Regions from separate parts of the Blautia sp. DFI.6.71 genome, predicted to be linked through region 1. Evidence: predicted binding sites of a transcription regulator. Region 1 holds the regulator's gene; the other holds the start of a gene.
The links. The regulator Rex, encoded in region 1, represses fermentation and respiration genes when NADH is low (regulators of the CRP and FNR family bind a similar motif). The targets are predictions, from matches to a motif close to ATTGTTAANTANTTAACAAT.

Region 1 (7,809 bases):
TGCAGGTATGGGGGAGGATGGTTTCCTTCTTGCAGCATATGGCTATGAGGTGACATTATACGAACAGAATCCGGTGATCGCCGCACTTTTGAAGGATGCGCTCCGGCGTGCCAGAAAGCATCCCGTATTAAAAGACATTGCTTCCAGAATGAAACTGGTGGAGGGTGACAGTGTGTCATGTATGGAGAAACTTATGGATCCGGTAGATGTGATCTATCTTGATCCCATGTTCCCAAAGAGACAGAAATCCGGTCTGATAAATAAAAAACTTCAGCTGATCCAGAAACTTGAACCTCCATGTTCTGAGGAAAAAGATCTTTTTGATGCAGCTATCAAAGCCGGACCTTCCAGAATTATCGTAAAACGTCCTCTTAAGAGCGTCTGTCTTGATGGAAGAGAGCCTTCTTATATATTAAAAGGAAAAGCAATACGATATGACTGTTATGTGATGTAGAAGGTTTATCAGCACATTGCAGCAGCCCTTTATTTTTGAGGGCTGCTGCAATGTATCTTTTTCCATTCCCGGATAAATTCCATTTGTTCCTGATCGGAGATTTCCTGGGAGGCAGCGTCATTTCCGGCAGCTACACAGCAGAGCAGGACGAAGGTCTGAAAGAGTAAAAATACCAGTATCAATAATAATGCAGTCATAATTTGTCTCCTTAATATTATGCAGATGGTTACAGTTATTTTATGAAATTGCTATAAGGATATTTTTCGGGATTTCTGTAACAGATTCTGTATATGCCTGTTGTTTTGCATATCAGAAGTATCTGCATATCATGGAAGCTTTATACATTTTATTTACAGAAAAACGGAGATATGACAGGAGAAACTGTCGGACACGAAAATATAATCTTCCGAATAATTTAAAGTAAGACGCAGATGTTCATTGTCTTTGCAGCGACCTGATGAACAGTTGCGGTAAGATTTCATTATCCAGATGATTCGGAGGATTTTTTATGAAGAATTCAGATGATTCCGGATATACAGGAAAGCACGTGGGTGTGTGTGTTCTGGATACCGGGATTTTTCCTCATATAGATTTTACAGGGAGAATACTTGCGTTTCAAGATTTCATCGGACATCGTATCAGACCTTATGATGATAATTCTCATGGAACCCATGTATGTGGGATCATTGGCGGTGACGGAAGGGCTTCGAAAGGACGGATCAGAGGAATTGCCCCCGGGTGTAGCCTGATAGTTCTGAAGGTGCTCGACAGAACGGGAAATGGCAGGAAAGAAGATGTTTTACAGGCTTTTCGCTGGATTCTGGAGAATAAGAGATATTATGGGATACGTGTAGTGAATATCTCGGTGGGAACAACCTGCAGGAGAGCAGAAGATCACAGAGTTCTGATTGCGGGTGTGGAACAACTTTGGGATGCAGGTCTGGTGGTAGTTGCTGCGGCAGGAAATCAGGGACCGAAGGCAGGAAGTGTGACAGCACCGGGAAGCAGCCGGAAGATTATCACAGTAGGCTCCAGCGATCTGCTTACAGGACGGACTGCCATATCCGGCAGGGGACCTACATTTGAGTGTGTTTGTAAACCGGATCTGGTTGCACCTGGGAATCATGTTCTTGCCTGTGCACCGGGGGCAGATAACGGATATGGAGTGAAGAGTGGTACTTCTATGTCTACACCTCTGGTTGCAGGGGCAGCAGCATTGATGCTTGAGAAGAATCCGGAGCTGACTAATGTTCAGATCAAGATGAAATTGAAAGAAAGTGCCAGGGATATGGGATTGCCAAAGAATCAGCAGGGATGGGGAGAACTGGATCTGGAACGCTTTATGGAACTGTGATCAGTAATCATTTTATTTGGCAAAATATTGCTTTAATGTATAAAAGCATTGACGAACGGTCTGTTTTCGGCTATCATGATAGTTAACTGGATGAGAGCCAAAGAGGAGGATTAACATGAAAAAAATTCAGATGCAGACACCACTTGTGGAGATGGATGGAGATGAGATGACCAGAATTCTCTGGAAAATAATCAAAGATGAGCTTCTTCTTCCGTATATTGATTTGAACACTGAGTATTATGACCTTGGTCTGGAATACAGAAATGAAACGGATGATCAGGTAACTGTTGATGCAGCAGAGGCTACAAAGAAGTACGGCGTTGCAGTGAAATGTGCCACTATCACTCCTAATAAGGCAAGAATGGAAGAGTATACCTTAAAGAAAATGTACAAGAGTCCTAACGGAACGATTCGTGCAATTCTCGACGGAACTGTTTTTCGTGCCCCAATCGTAGTGAAGGGTATTGAACCATGTGTTAAGAACTGGAAGAAACCGATCACCATCGCACGTCATGCCTATGGTGATGTGTATAAGAACACAGAGATGTATATTGACGGCCCCGGAGATGCTTATCTGGTATTTGAAGGTGCAGACGGACAGCAGAGAAAAGAGCTGATCCATCATTATGAGGGACCGGGTGTGCTTCAGGGTATGCACAATCTGGATGATTCTATCACAAGTTTTGCAAGATGCTGTTTTAATTATGCACTGGATACAAAACAGAACCTGTGGCTTGGCGGCAAGGATACGATCTCCAAGATTTATGACGGACGTTTTAAGGAAATCTTTGCAACTATTTATGAAGATGAGTTTAAGGAGAAATTCGAGGCAGCAGGCATTGAATATTTCTACAGCCTGATCGATGATATCGTAGCTCGTGTCATGAAGGCTGAAGGCGGATTTATCTGGGCCTGCAAGAACTATGATGGAGATGTTATGAGCGATATGGTTTCTTCAGCATTTGGTTCTCTGGCTATGATGACATCTGTACTGGTATCTCCACAGGGATATTACGAATATGAAGCTGCTCATGGAACTGTACAGAGACATTATTATCGCTATCTGAAAGGTGAGGAGACATCTACTAACTCTGTAGCAACTATTTTTGCATGGACCGGAGCTCTGAGAAAAAGAGGTGAGCTGGACGACAATAAAGAATTGATGGAATTTGCTGATAAACTGGAGAAGGCGACTCTGGAGACGATTGAAAGCGGTAAGATGACAAAAGACCTTGCGCTGATCACTTCTCTTGAGGATGTGACAGTACTGAACAGTAAAGATTTCATCCTTGCCATCAGAGAGAGACTGGATGAAATTTTATAATGTCAGAAATTATCCGGTAATGTTTCTATAACATTATAAAGTTCTCCGGGCAGGATCACACTGCAGCGGAGAAACCTGTAAAAAGTTATAAACTGCGAAAATGGGAAGAACCTGCATTATGCAAGTTCTTCCCATTTTTCATATAATCCTTCTAATTCTTCGGTAATGGTGGCTTTCTCTTTGCTGAGTTTCGCACATTCTGCCACATTTGTGCAGATATCCGGGAGAATCATGGTTTCGTCGATCTCTTTATCTCTGGTTTCAAGTTCTTCAATGCGGGCTTCTACTTTTTTTAGTTCGTTCTCTCGTTTTCGCTGGCGGGCCTGTTCTTCTTTCTGCTGCTGCCAGGAAAGCTTGTTATCAGAAGCCTGCTTTGCTTCTGTCACAGCCTGAGCGGCAGCCGGAGCATATTTTTCCGTCAGCTCTTCTTTTTTCTCCAGATAATAGTCGTAATCTCCGATATAATTTACAATTGCCTGATTGGTCAGATCCAGGATCCGGGTAGCTGTCTGGTTGATGAAGTAACGGTCGTGGGAAACATAGAATACTGTTCCTGTGTAACTGTTCAATGCCTCTTCAAGAATCTCTTTTGAAGCGATATCCAGATGGTTGGTGGGCTCATCGAGGATCAGAAAGTTTGCTTCGGACAGCATCAGCTTGGCGAGGGAAACACGACCTCTTTCTCCGCCGGACAGAGCGGAGATCAGTTTGAATACGTCATCCCCTGTGAAAAGGAATGCTGCCAGCATATTTCGAATTTCTGTTTCCGTAAGTGTGGGATAAGCATCTGAGATTTCCTCAAAAATAGTTTTCTCCATATGAAGAACATGGTGTTCCTGGTCATAGTAGCCAATCTGTACCTTGGAACCAAGAGTAAATCTGCCGCTGTCTGCATCGATCAGCCCATTGATGATCTTTAACATGGTGGTTTTGCCTGTGCCGTTATTGCCAATCAGGGCTACACGTTCTCCACGTTTGATCTCAAAGGAGATGTCACTGAAAAGTGTCTGTCCGGGAAAAGATTTGGAAAGACTTTCCACAGTAAGGACATCATTTCCGCTGACAAATCTTGGTTCCAGGGAAATGCGCATCTGATTCTGAATCTCCTGTGGTTTATCAATGCGCTGGACTTTATCCAGCATTTTCTCGCGGCTTTCCGCACGTTTGATGGATTTCTCGCGGTTAAAGGATTTCAGCTTGGCAATGACTGCTTCCTGATGTTTGATATCCCGCTGCTGGTTCAGGTAGGCTTTGTACTGGGCGTCACGCAACTGGGCTTTTTTCAGGGCATAGGCAGAATAGTTGCCACTGTACATACGCATATTTCCTGCTTCGATTTCCACAACTTTTGTTACGACTTTGTCAAGAAAGTAACGGTCGTGGGATACGATAAATACAGCACCCGGGTAATTCAGAAGATAGGTTTCCAGCCAGGAAATACTCTCCATATCCAGATGGTTGGTAGGCTCATCCAGAAGAAGAATGTCAGGGCTGGCAAGAAGCAGTTTACCCAGAGCTACGCGGGTTTTCTGGCCGCCTGAAAGAGTTTCTATCTGGCGTTCGAAATCTTCTTCTGTGAAACCAAGACCTTTTAATACACCCATGATCTCACTTTTGTAAGCGTAACCATTTTCCAGTTCAAACTGGTGACTCAGTCTTGTGTAAGTATTCATCAGGCTGTCCAGAGCATCTCCGGTGGTGGTTTTCATTTCCTGTTCCAGAGAGCGCAGACGGTTCTCCATATCAATAATGTGCTGTTTGGTGGAAATCAGTTCTTCGTAAATGGTATGATGGCCATGAATGTCCTGATACTGGGCAAGGTAGCCGATATTTTTATCTTTGGCAAGTACCACGTTTCCTGAATCCGGGGAGAGCTCATGCATAATGATTCGCAGCAGAGTCGTCTTGCCTGCACCGTTATTGCCGATGAGAGCTGCCTTTTCGCGGTCTTCTATATGGAAACTGGCATCCTTGAGAATGATTTTTTCGCCAAAGGATTTACAGATATTCTGACATGATAAAATCATAGGAATTCCTCCGTTTGTAATTTGTCCGCGTACTATTATAATCGAAAATGCCTGTTTTTGAAAGCATTTTAAGAGATTTTGTCCAGGGAAAAGAAGGCATCGGATAGATGTATGGAAGAAAATATGATATTCCGGGGAATTTTTCAGAATGAAATTGATAAAAAAATACAGAAATATTTGGTCAAAAAGTACAAATTTAATTTGACAATAAAATAACATCTGGGTATAATTGACATAGATAAGCTAAGGAGGGAAAATTTGTGGAAGCTAAGGAAATTTCGAAAGCGGTAATCAAGCGTCTGCCGCGGTACTACCGCTACCTCGGTGAATTGATGGAGGAGAATGTAGAGCGTATATCTTCAAATGATCTTAGCAAGAAGATGCATGTGACGGCTTCCCAGATTCGTCAGGACTTAAATAATTTCGGTGGTTTTGGTCAGCAGGGTTACGGCTATAATGTACGCTATTTGTATACAGAAATCGGTAAAATCCTTGGGCTGGATACTGTACATCCGATGATTATTCTGGGTGCCGGTAATCTGGGACAGGCATTGGCCAATTATGTGGATTTTGAAAAGCGCGGATTTAAGCTGGTTGGTATTTTTGACGTCAATCCTGTACTTGAGGGGATTGCAGTTCGTGGAATTGAGATTCAGATGTTGAGCGATCTTCCTTTGTTTCTGAAGGAGAATGAGGTTGAGATTGCAATCCTGACTCTTCCTAAAAACAAAGCCAAAGAGATGGCAAAGATTTTAATTGATAATGGAATTAAGGCAATCTGGAATTTTGCACATATTGATCTGGATGCCCCGGAGGATGTAATGGTAGAGAACGTACATCTTTCAGAGAGTCTTATGACTTTGTCCTATAACCTGAGTGAGTACAGAAAGGAACATGAAGGAATGTAAGGGATAACTGTGAAACACAAGGCTGTGGTCATCTGATCACAGCTTTTGTCTTGTATGTAAATGTGTTATTGTAAACAGGAGGTGAACAGATGAGAGAGATTGTAACTGCTGTTGAGATGAAAGAACTGGACCATAATACGATTCAGAAAGCCGGGATATCGTCTCCGGTACTTATGGAGAGGGCGGCATTAAAGACGGTTGAGGAGATTGTACAGAGATTAAAGAATAAAGAAAAAGAGAAAATCCTTGTGGTCTGCGGAACCGGCAACAATGGCGGAGACGGATTGGCGATTGCCAGACTGCTTCAGTTGAGAGGAGTCAGAACCTGGTATTATATTGCGGGTAAGGAAGAGAAAATGACTGCTGAAACTGCCGGACAGCTTAAAACAGCAGAATATTATCAGGTGCCCCGGGTGCATAACCTGGATCCGGATGAATATACTACTATAGTAGATGCCATCTTTGGGGTTGGACTGAGCAGACCTGTAGAGGGAAAATATGCAGAGCTTATCAGTACAATGAACCGGGCATCTGCGTATAAAGTAGCTGTGGATATTCCATCCGGGATTGACTCAGACACCGGATTTGAGAAGGGAATTGCATTCCGGGCAGATCTTACGGTTACCTTTGCTTTTCGCAAAAGAGGGCTGTGTTTTTATCCCGGACGCATGTATGGCGGTGAGATCGTTGTTACGGATATCGGAATCTATTCCATACCCGGAAAGAAAATCTGTATGCATCATCTGGAACGTGAAGATTTGAAAATGCTTCCGGAGAGAGTTCCCTATGGAAATAAAGGAACCTTCGGTAAGGTTCTTCTTATAGCTGGCAGCGAAGGAATGTGCGGAGCTGCATATCTGAGTGCAGCAGCTGCTCTGAAAAGCTCTGCGGGAATGGTGAGAATTCAGACCGTGGAGGCCAACAGGATTCCGTTGCAGACACTGTTGCCGGAAGCCATGATCACCTGTGATTTTGATGAGAAAAAAAACCAGGCAATGCTTGACTGGTGTGATGTGCTTGTGATAGGACCAGGTCTTGGAACCGGAGCGCAGAGCAGGGAAAGAGCTCAGTGGTTTCTGGCGAAGGCAGCTGAGTGTAAAAAAACAGTAATTCTGGATGCAGATGGCCTGAATCTTCTGTCAGTCCATGACAACTGGAAGCGTTTTATCGGGGAACATGTGATCCTGACACCTCATATTGGTGAGATGAGTCGTCTGTGCGGAAAAGAAATCGGTAAGATCCAGGATTGTCTGGCACAGACCGCAGCTGATTATGCAAAGGAGTCTGGAGCGGTTTGCGTTCTGAAGGATGCCTGTACTGTGGTGGCAGATGCTTTTGGAGATATGTATTTGAACATTTCGGGTAATGCAGGAATGGCTACAGCGGGAAGTGGAGATGTGTTAAGCGGTGTGCTTGCCGGTATACAGTGTATGTATCTGGCAGCAGAAAAGAAATTTTCTCCTGTTATGCTGGCTGCACTTGGTGTATATGTGCATGGGCTGGCAGGTGATCTGGCTGCTGAAACAGTAGGGCAGCGAGGGATGACCGCAGGAGATATCATCTGTTTTCTGCCGGAAATACTAAGATAGGATATTCATTTTGAGGCAGTAAATCTGTGAAACAATTTGCAGATATTAACATGAAAAAATAACAGAGGAAAATTATTATGAAGAAAGATAGCAGAGTAAAAGCAGTCATTTCACTGGATGCAGTAGAACATAATTTCCGGGAAATGAGAAAAA
Region 2 (7,809 bases), on a different contig from region 1:
TGTAAAGTTTGTAAGAGGTCCCTTGGATGTTGAATCCTCTCCTGCCTGATATTCACCATAGAATGTATCAATATCTTTGATAAATTTACGATTGAACAGGTGAAGCGGAATTCCCTGAGGACATACTCTGCTGCATTCGCCGCAGTCTGTACATCTTCCTGCCACATGGAATGCACGGATGATATGGAACATCTTCTCTTCGAAAGAGTCCACGTTTGCTTTCTGCGCACTGTCAAACTTATTGCTGTCGAATACACATTTACGGCAGCTGCATGCAGGACAGACATTACGGCAGGCATTGCAGCGGATACATTTGCTTAACTGGCTCTGGAAGAATGCAAATTTTTCTTCCGGGCTCATTGCTTCGATCTTCTCTACTTCTGCAAAACGATCTGCATCTTTTGTGTCTTTGGACTCACCGATAAGTTCATCATAAATCTTATGTTCTTTTCCTTTACATACGTGACATCTTTCAAGCATTGCATCTTTGTATGCACAGGTCTTCTCACCATAGATTGTCTGAATAGTCAGTGTTTCTGCCTCATCTGTGATCTCTGCACCGGAAATGCTTTCGATACCTTTGATTCCCTGTTTGCGGATTCTCTCGATATCCAGTTTTCCTTTACATCCAACACCAATGATATAAGCTTTCTCACGGTCTACACGATGCTCTTTGATCAGCTGATTAAAGCTGTATGTATCACATGGTTTTAAACAAACCAGTGTCTTGCCTTCCAGTTTGGAAGCTTCGATCATATATTTGCTTAAGTTTGCACCGCAGAATCCGTTATATACAAAATCTTTCAGAGATTCTTCTGTTTCAAAGTAAGCCGGTTCCGGATTGTAAGGCAGATCTCCGGCTTTCCATCCCAGAACTCTTGCAACTGTACCGTCAGCAAGCAGTTCTTTTGCACGATTTATCAGCTCCTGCATCTTAAATCCTCCAATCTTACGTTCTTACCGAGTGAATGGATCTTCTCTACAAACTCATTCATAGTCTGGGAGAATTTCACACCTTCAGCAGCGGAAACCCATTCTACTCGTGTTCTTCCGTTTTCCACACCGATGTAGTCAAGCATGGAGAAAAGAAGCGTCATACGTCTTCTTGCATAGTAGTTACCTGTGCTGTAATGACAGTCTCCAGGATGACATCCACACATGATCACACCGTCAGCACCTTTCTCAAAAGCACGGAGGATGAACATTGGATTGACACGGCAGGAACATGGAACACGGATGATCTTTACGTCAGCCGGGTAAGAAAGACGGCTGCTTCCTGCAAGGTCTGCACCTGCGTAACTACACCAGTTACAGCAGAATGCTACAATCTTAGGTCTGAATTCTTCGTTTGTTTCTATCGACATATTGCATCTACCTCCGCGATAATCTGTCTGTTGGAAAAGCCCTGCAGATCCATAGCACCAGACGGGCAGGCTACTGTACAAGCGCCGCATCCCTGGCAAAGTGCTGTATTTACAACGGCTACTCTTCTTGTTTCACGGATACCGTGGTCATTTACCTGTTTATCCTCATAGGAAATTGCTCCATATGGGCAGACATTTGCACATGTAGAACATCCGTTACATAACAGTTCATCGGATTTTGCTGTACATGGGTTGGTTGTCAGTTTATCTTTGGCAAGAAGGCCGATTGCCTTAACTGCTGCTGCGCCAGCCTGTGCAACTGTCTCCGGAATATCTTTCGGTCCCTGGCATACACCGGAAAGGAAGATACCTGCTGTAGGAGATTCTACAGGACGGAGTTTTGCATGGGCTTCTGTGAGGAAGTTGTTTGTATCAATACTTGCTGTAAGCATAGTAGCGATCTTACGAACATCCGGGTTCGGTTCAATGGCTGTTGCAAGAACGACCATATCTGCTTTCTTAAGGATTTGTTTGTTGTCGATCAGGTCAGATCCCTGTACAAGAAGGCTTCCGTCCGGCTGTGGAATAACTTTTCCTACCTGGCCTTTGATGTAGTTTACGCCGTACTGTTCTACGGCTCTTCTGTAGAACTCATCGAAGTTCTTACCAGGTGTACGCACATCAATATAGAATACGGTTACATTTGTATCCGGATATTTATCACGGATCAGCATTGCATGTTTTGCTGTGTACATACAGCAGATCTTGGAACAGTATGGCTTTCCTCTGTCATCAGAACATCTGCTTCCAACACACTGGATGAATACCAGTTCCTTCGGAGCTTTTCCATCGGAAAGACGCTCTAAGTGTCCTTTTGTAGGACCTGCTGCGTTCATGATACGTTCCAGTTCCAGGGATGTGATAACATCTTTACTCTGGCTGTACGCATATTCATCATATTTGTCAAGCTTGATGGTATCAAAACCTGTAGCAACTACGATTGCACCGTATTTCTGTGTTACGAGTTCATCCTGCTGATCGTAATCAATGGCTCCTGCCTGACATACTTTGGAGCAGACACCACATTTTCCGGTTTTAAACTTGATACAGTTCTCACGGTCAATAACCGGAACATTTGGGATGGCCTGTGCAAACGGAGTGTAAATAGCAGTTCTGTTGTTTAATCCTCTGTTAAATTCGTTCGGGATCTTCTTGGACGGACATTTTTCCTGACAGACACCGCAGCCTGTACATTTGTCCATATTTACACTTCTTGCTTTCTTTCTGATATCAACGGTGAAATCACCTACGAAACCGCTGACATGTTCTACTTCACTGTATGTATAGATATTGATTTTCTCATGGGCTGCTGCCTCAACCATCTTCGGTGTGAGGATACATGCAGAACAGTCAAGTGTAGGGAATGTTTTGTCAAGCTGTGACATTCTTCCACCGATACTTGGAGTTTTCTCTACAATATCTACTTCATATCCTGCATCTGCGATATCCAGGGCTGTCTGGATTCCGGCAATACCGCCGCCGATGATCAGGGCTCTCTTTGTAACACGGCTCTCTCCTGGCTGAAGAGGATCATTTAAATTCACTTTTGCGATTGCTGCTCTGGCAAGGATTACGGCTTTCTTTGTAGCCTCTTCCATATCCTTGTGGATCCAGGAGCAGTGCTCACGGATATTTGCGATCTCCACCATGTATGGGTTCAGTCCGGCTCTTTCAGCTGCTTTTCTGAAAGTTGCCTCATGCATACGCGGAGAACAGGAACAGACAACAACACCTGTCAGATTCTTCTCTCTGATGGCTTCCTGGATCTTAGCCTGGCCTGCTTCTGAGCACATGTACTGGTAGTCTTCTGCATGAACGACACCCGGCTCTTTGGCAGCTAATTCAACAACTTTTTTTACATCTACCGTAGCGGCAATATTGCTTCCACAATGACAGACAAATACACCAATTCTCTGCACTCTGACTTACCTCCTGTATCTTCTGAATGCACTTACCAGAAGCTGCTGTGGCAGTTCCGGATCAAGAAGTTCCGGGATCTCATCTGCTTTCAGATAATCTCCGCCTTTTTCACGGACAACTAACTGTCTTGCTGCATCAATGAGCTTTCCAGGTTTTACATCTCTTGGGCAACGCTCCACGCAGGCAAAGCAGGAAAGGCATTTCCAGAGAGATTTTGAATTGACAAGTGCTTCAATATCTTCGTTTACAACATAGGATACAAACTGATGTGGCTTGATATCCATTTCATTGAAAGATGGGCAGGTAGCAGAACATTTTCCACATTTCATACATTTCAGCGGATTTGTTCCTGAGATTTCTTTGATCTTCTCTGCTGCTGAATGTTCATTTCTCATTTCTCTACCTCCTCTTTTACTCCGAGGGCTTCTGCAAGGAGCTCTGTGAAATAATATACAGGCAGTTCGCTGGAAGCGTTTTTATTTAAATTATATTTACACAATGGACAGGCTGTGATCAGCATATCTGCGCCAAAGCCTCTCGCACTGTCTTCGATTTTCTGACACATGTTCTGAGACATATCTTTTTCTTTCAGAGAAATGTAACCGCCGCAGCATTCATTTCTGTATGGATAGATTACCGGTTCTGCCCCAAGTGCACGGATGAAATCTTCCATGATTGTCGGATTCTCCGGATCATCAAAAGCCATGATCTTGCCCGGACGTAATAAGAGACATCCGTAATAGGCTCCGATTTTCTTTCCTGTAAGCGGGTTTACTACCTTCTCTTTCAGCTTGTCGAAACCGACTTTGTCGCGAAGTACTTCCAGATAATGGAGCACTGTTGTCTCGCCTTCATAAGGCTCATCAAGCTGCATGTAATTATTTGCTCTGGTGCGGATATCCTCCACATTTTTCATATCATCATTGACACGTTTGATCACGTGATGACAGGCAGAGCAGATTGTTACCAGATCCTGGCCCTTTTCTTTGGCCTGATTAAGAGCACGTACAGAAGAAAGCTTCGTAGCAATTTCGTCAGTTCCCAGAGGATAAACACCTCCGCAGCACTGCCAGTCTTCGATCTCTTCCAGTTCAAACCCAAGTGCTCTGGCGCTGGCTCTGGCATATTCGTCCAGATCTTTCGCCTTGTTTCTCAGGGTACAACCCGGATAATAACTGTACTTCATACTTAACATTATCCTTTCTTAGTTGTTCAGATAAATTCATGTTGCTCAAATAATGATATCAGGGTCCAAAAGCAATTTGCCCCGATATATAGCGCCCGTAAATAACAGTCGCTAGTCCTTGTCTTTTTTTTAACAATATATGGACAAAAATATAAATCAAGTCTAATACAATTACTTTTTATATCTTTGTTGAGACATAGAAAATAAAAGAGTTCGCACACCCTTCCTCCGCAATTAAAGGAGTGTATCAGCTCGATTTCCGAAAAATATTATATCATATTGACAACATTTTAACAAGAGGTTTTTGATAATTTTTTTATCACGCATCATTGCTCAATTCTTCTGATCTAAATTAATCTTTTTCAGGCAGATAAAATCTTCCGCTTTTCTATTTACTCACAATCATAGTATCTTTCAAAAAATTAATAAAAATATTATTTATATATTTTTTTGCTTTTGATATATGTAAGCCAAAATTCGTCTGTTTCCGCTTACAGTACAGAATTTTGGCTAATAATTAAAAAGGAGTAAACAGTAATATGGATTCAGAAGAACAGGCTGTACCTGTACTTCTGAATGTTTTGTCTGATATATTATTAATTAAGGTCAATCTGAGCAATAATTTCTTTCAGTGCATCTGCACTCTTCTTAAGCTGTTCGATCTCAGCTTTTGTCATTCTCATTGGAACTTTGCCCTGTACACCATTTGGTCCTACCAGAGTTAATGTACTCAGGCATACATCATCGATTCCGTACTCTCCATGCATCATAGTAGATACTGTAGAGATAGACTCTGAAGAAGATACAAGAAGGCTGCAAAGTTTGCATACAGAAGAGGATACTGCATAGAAAGTTGCACCTTTCTTGGAAATGATCTCACCGCCAGATTTCTGTACATACTGAAGCATTGCTTCTTTATCAATCGGTTCAATATCCTTACCGAGTTTCTTCTCAAGGTCGTAATATTCATCCACACTTACACCTGAAATATAGGCACCAGACCACGGAATAAAGGATGTATCTCCATGCTCACCGAATACATAGGCATGGATATTACTCTGTGCAATCTGGAAATGTTCGGATAATCCGCAGCGCAGACGTGCAGAGTCAAGAATTGTACCGGAACCAAGGATCTGGTTTTCTGGAAGTCCGGAAATCTTTGTAAATACATAAGTCATGATATCAACCGGATTGCTTACGATCAGATAAAGGGCATTTGGAGCTGCCTTTACGATCTCCGGTGTGATAGATTTGAGGATATTTACATTTGTCTGTGTAAGTTCAAGTCTTGTCTGTCCTGGTTTACGGGCAATACCGGATGTGATGATAACGATGTCAGAATCCCTAGCATCTTCGTAGTCTCCGGCAATGATAGAGATAGGATCTCTGAAGCAGGTTCCCTGGATAATATCCAGAACTTCACCTTCTGCTTTCTTTTTGTTGATATCGATCAGAACAATTTCAGATGCGATATCCTGGCTTGATAAAGTGTACGCGATGGTAGATCCGACACTGCCGGCTCCAATGATAGTAATTTTACTGCTCATAATCTTAATACTCCTTTTCTCCTAACAAAATTGACGCCTTAATGATAACACATTGTCAAAAAATTGACAAGAGCTTTTGTACAGAAACCTGAACAATTTTTTCGTTTAAATATTTGTTTGGAAGCATAAAATTGTTTGTTAGTTTGATATAATTTTCACATTTTCCTATTGGAGTAGATACTTGCACGAACAAATCCCCAACCACTGCTTATTGCTTTTTGCAATTTAAGCAGTGGTTGGGGATTTCCCTGATTTTTGATTCGGTTAAGTACAGTATCTGAAAGCTTTATCTGTCAGAATACGTGCAAAGATTAGCCCTAATGGCAACGCTGCAATGATAAGGATCGCAGACGCAAACCAGGATGCAGCTACTGATAATGACATAATACCAAGATTATAAAATCCTCTGTATAAATATAATCCCGGAACCATGATAACGATTGAGGGAACTGTTACAGATATCCTTGGATATCCGACTTTATTCTTCAGCAGAGACGCCAGAAGTCCCGCAGTAAGTGCACCAATAAATGCGGCTGCAGCAGGAGGAATATTTGCAAGGTCTACCAGTTCCAGTCTCAGAGTATTGGCAACTGCTCCTATCCCGGCTGCTGCGACTGCCAGACGAACCGGGCTGTTAAACATGATAGAGAATCCAAACACTCCGCAGAAACTTGCAAGAAGCCTGAATAAGATCCACTGCTCTGTTGACAGTGAAAGTTTTATAAAATCTACAGGTTTCAAATGCAGGATCAGTGCCATGATCCATGCTGACATAGTAGCTACCAGAATAACGATCAAAGCATAAGTCAGACGTTCTATTCCTGAACGCATATCCAGTTTTGCAAGGTCAATACCACTGGTAATAAACGGAAATCCCGGTATGATAAAGAGCATTGCACAGATATATCCCGCTTCGTGCTGAACAGAAATACCAAATAATATTTCTCCAAGTTTGAGCAGACCTGCATATGCAAAACATGCCAGAGATACAGAAGACACAATACATAAGAACAATGTAAAATGGTGTTTGGTCAGTTTGCAGCGGAGATAATTTCCAATTCCTGCCCCGACAAATGCACAGAACATCTCGATCGGACCGCCCCCAAGAAGGAATGTAAATCCGCAGCATGCGATCGCTGCAGCAAGTCCCAGTGCAGGCGGGGAATATAGACCATGTGTTTTTTCAATATTGTCAAGAAATGTATGCAGCTGTTCTCCTGACATATGTTTTCCTTCTTTTTCAAAGTTTCGGATAAAGTGTTCCAGACGATTTAACTTCAAAGTATTTACGCCTGTATTAGTCAGGCACAACGACTGGGTAAAACCATTTTCTCCGTCATAACATGTATATTCAATGGACATCAGACCAATATCCGCCGTACACGTAATGCCAAGTGCTTCTGCCAGTGTATTCATGGAACTTCTCACTCTCCATGCTCCGGTACCGCATGAGAGAAACATAATCCCCACACGTCCGATAACGGATGCTTTCTCTGCGATGCTGGAATCTACAACTGGTACATTTTCCCCATTTTCATCTGTATACTCATGCCAGGCAACATCCATATGGTTCTTTTTAATCACTTCCTGCGGCATTTTTCTCACTTCCTCATTCTATATTGTCAATCGGATAAAATCATCCGCTTTGCTACTTGCTTGATTTGTTAAAGCTGCAGACTGTCATTTCCTGCTTTCTCCATCATTTTCTCTCTGCATGCCAGTACGATTCCGT

Region 2: a site for Rex is predicted at 4,809-4,828, ahead of LJE12_RS02530 (CoB--CoM heterodisulfide reductase iron-sulfur subunit B family protein). Genes of this name have one in related genera too.

What each region holds. Positions count from the first base shown of each region.
Region 1 is NZ_JAJDMJ010000015.1:3,128-10,936, forward strand. Features, by position in the region: gene LJE12_RS08360 (class I SAM-dependent methyltransferase) at 1-454, shown strand, start outside; gene LJE12_RS08365 (S8 family peptidase) at 963-1,808, shown strand; gene LJE12_RS08370 (NADP-dependent isocitrate dehydrogenase) at 1,924-3,132, shown strand; gene LJE12_RS08375 (ABC-F family ATP-binding cassette domain-containing protein) at 3,249-5,159, opposite strand; gene LJE12_RS08380 (redox-sensing transcriptional repressor Rex) at 5,420-6,067, shown strand; gene LJE12_RS08385 (NAD(P)H-hydrate dehydratase) at 6,157-7,656, shown strand; gene alr (alanine racemase) at 7,734-7,809, shown strand, end outside.
Region 2 is NZ_JAJDMJ010000002.1:172,691-180,499, forward strand. Features, by position in the region: gene LJE12_RS02510 (4Fe-4S dicluster domain-containing protein) at 1-933, opposite strand, end outside; gene LJE12_RS02515 (hydrogenase iron-sulfur subunit) at 921-1,364, opposite strand; gene LJE12_RS02520 (4Fe-4S binding protein) at 1,355-3,343, opposite strand; gene LJE12_RS02525 (4Fe-4S dicluster domain-containing protein) at 3,350-3,739, opposite strand; gene LJE12_RS02530 (CoB--CoM heterodisulfide reductase iron-sulfur subunit B family protein) at 3,736-4,530, opposite strand; gene LJE12_RS02535 (L-lactate dehydrogenase) at 5,127-6,077, opposite strand; gene LJE12_RS02540 (threonine/serine ThrE exporter family protein) at 6,342-7,673, opposite strand; gene LJE12_RS02545 (DUF4866 domain-containing protein) at 7,742-7,809, opposite strand, start outside.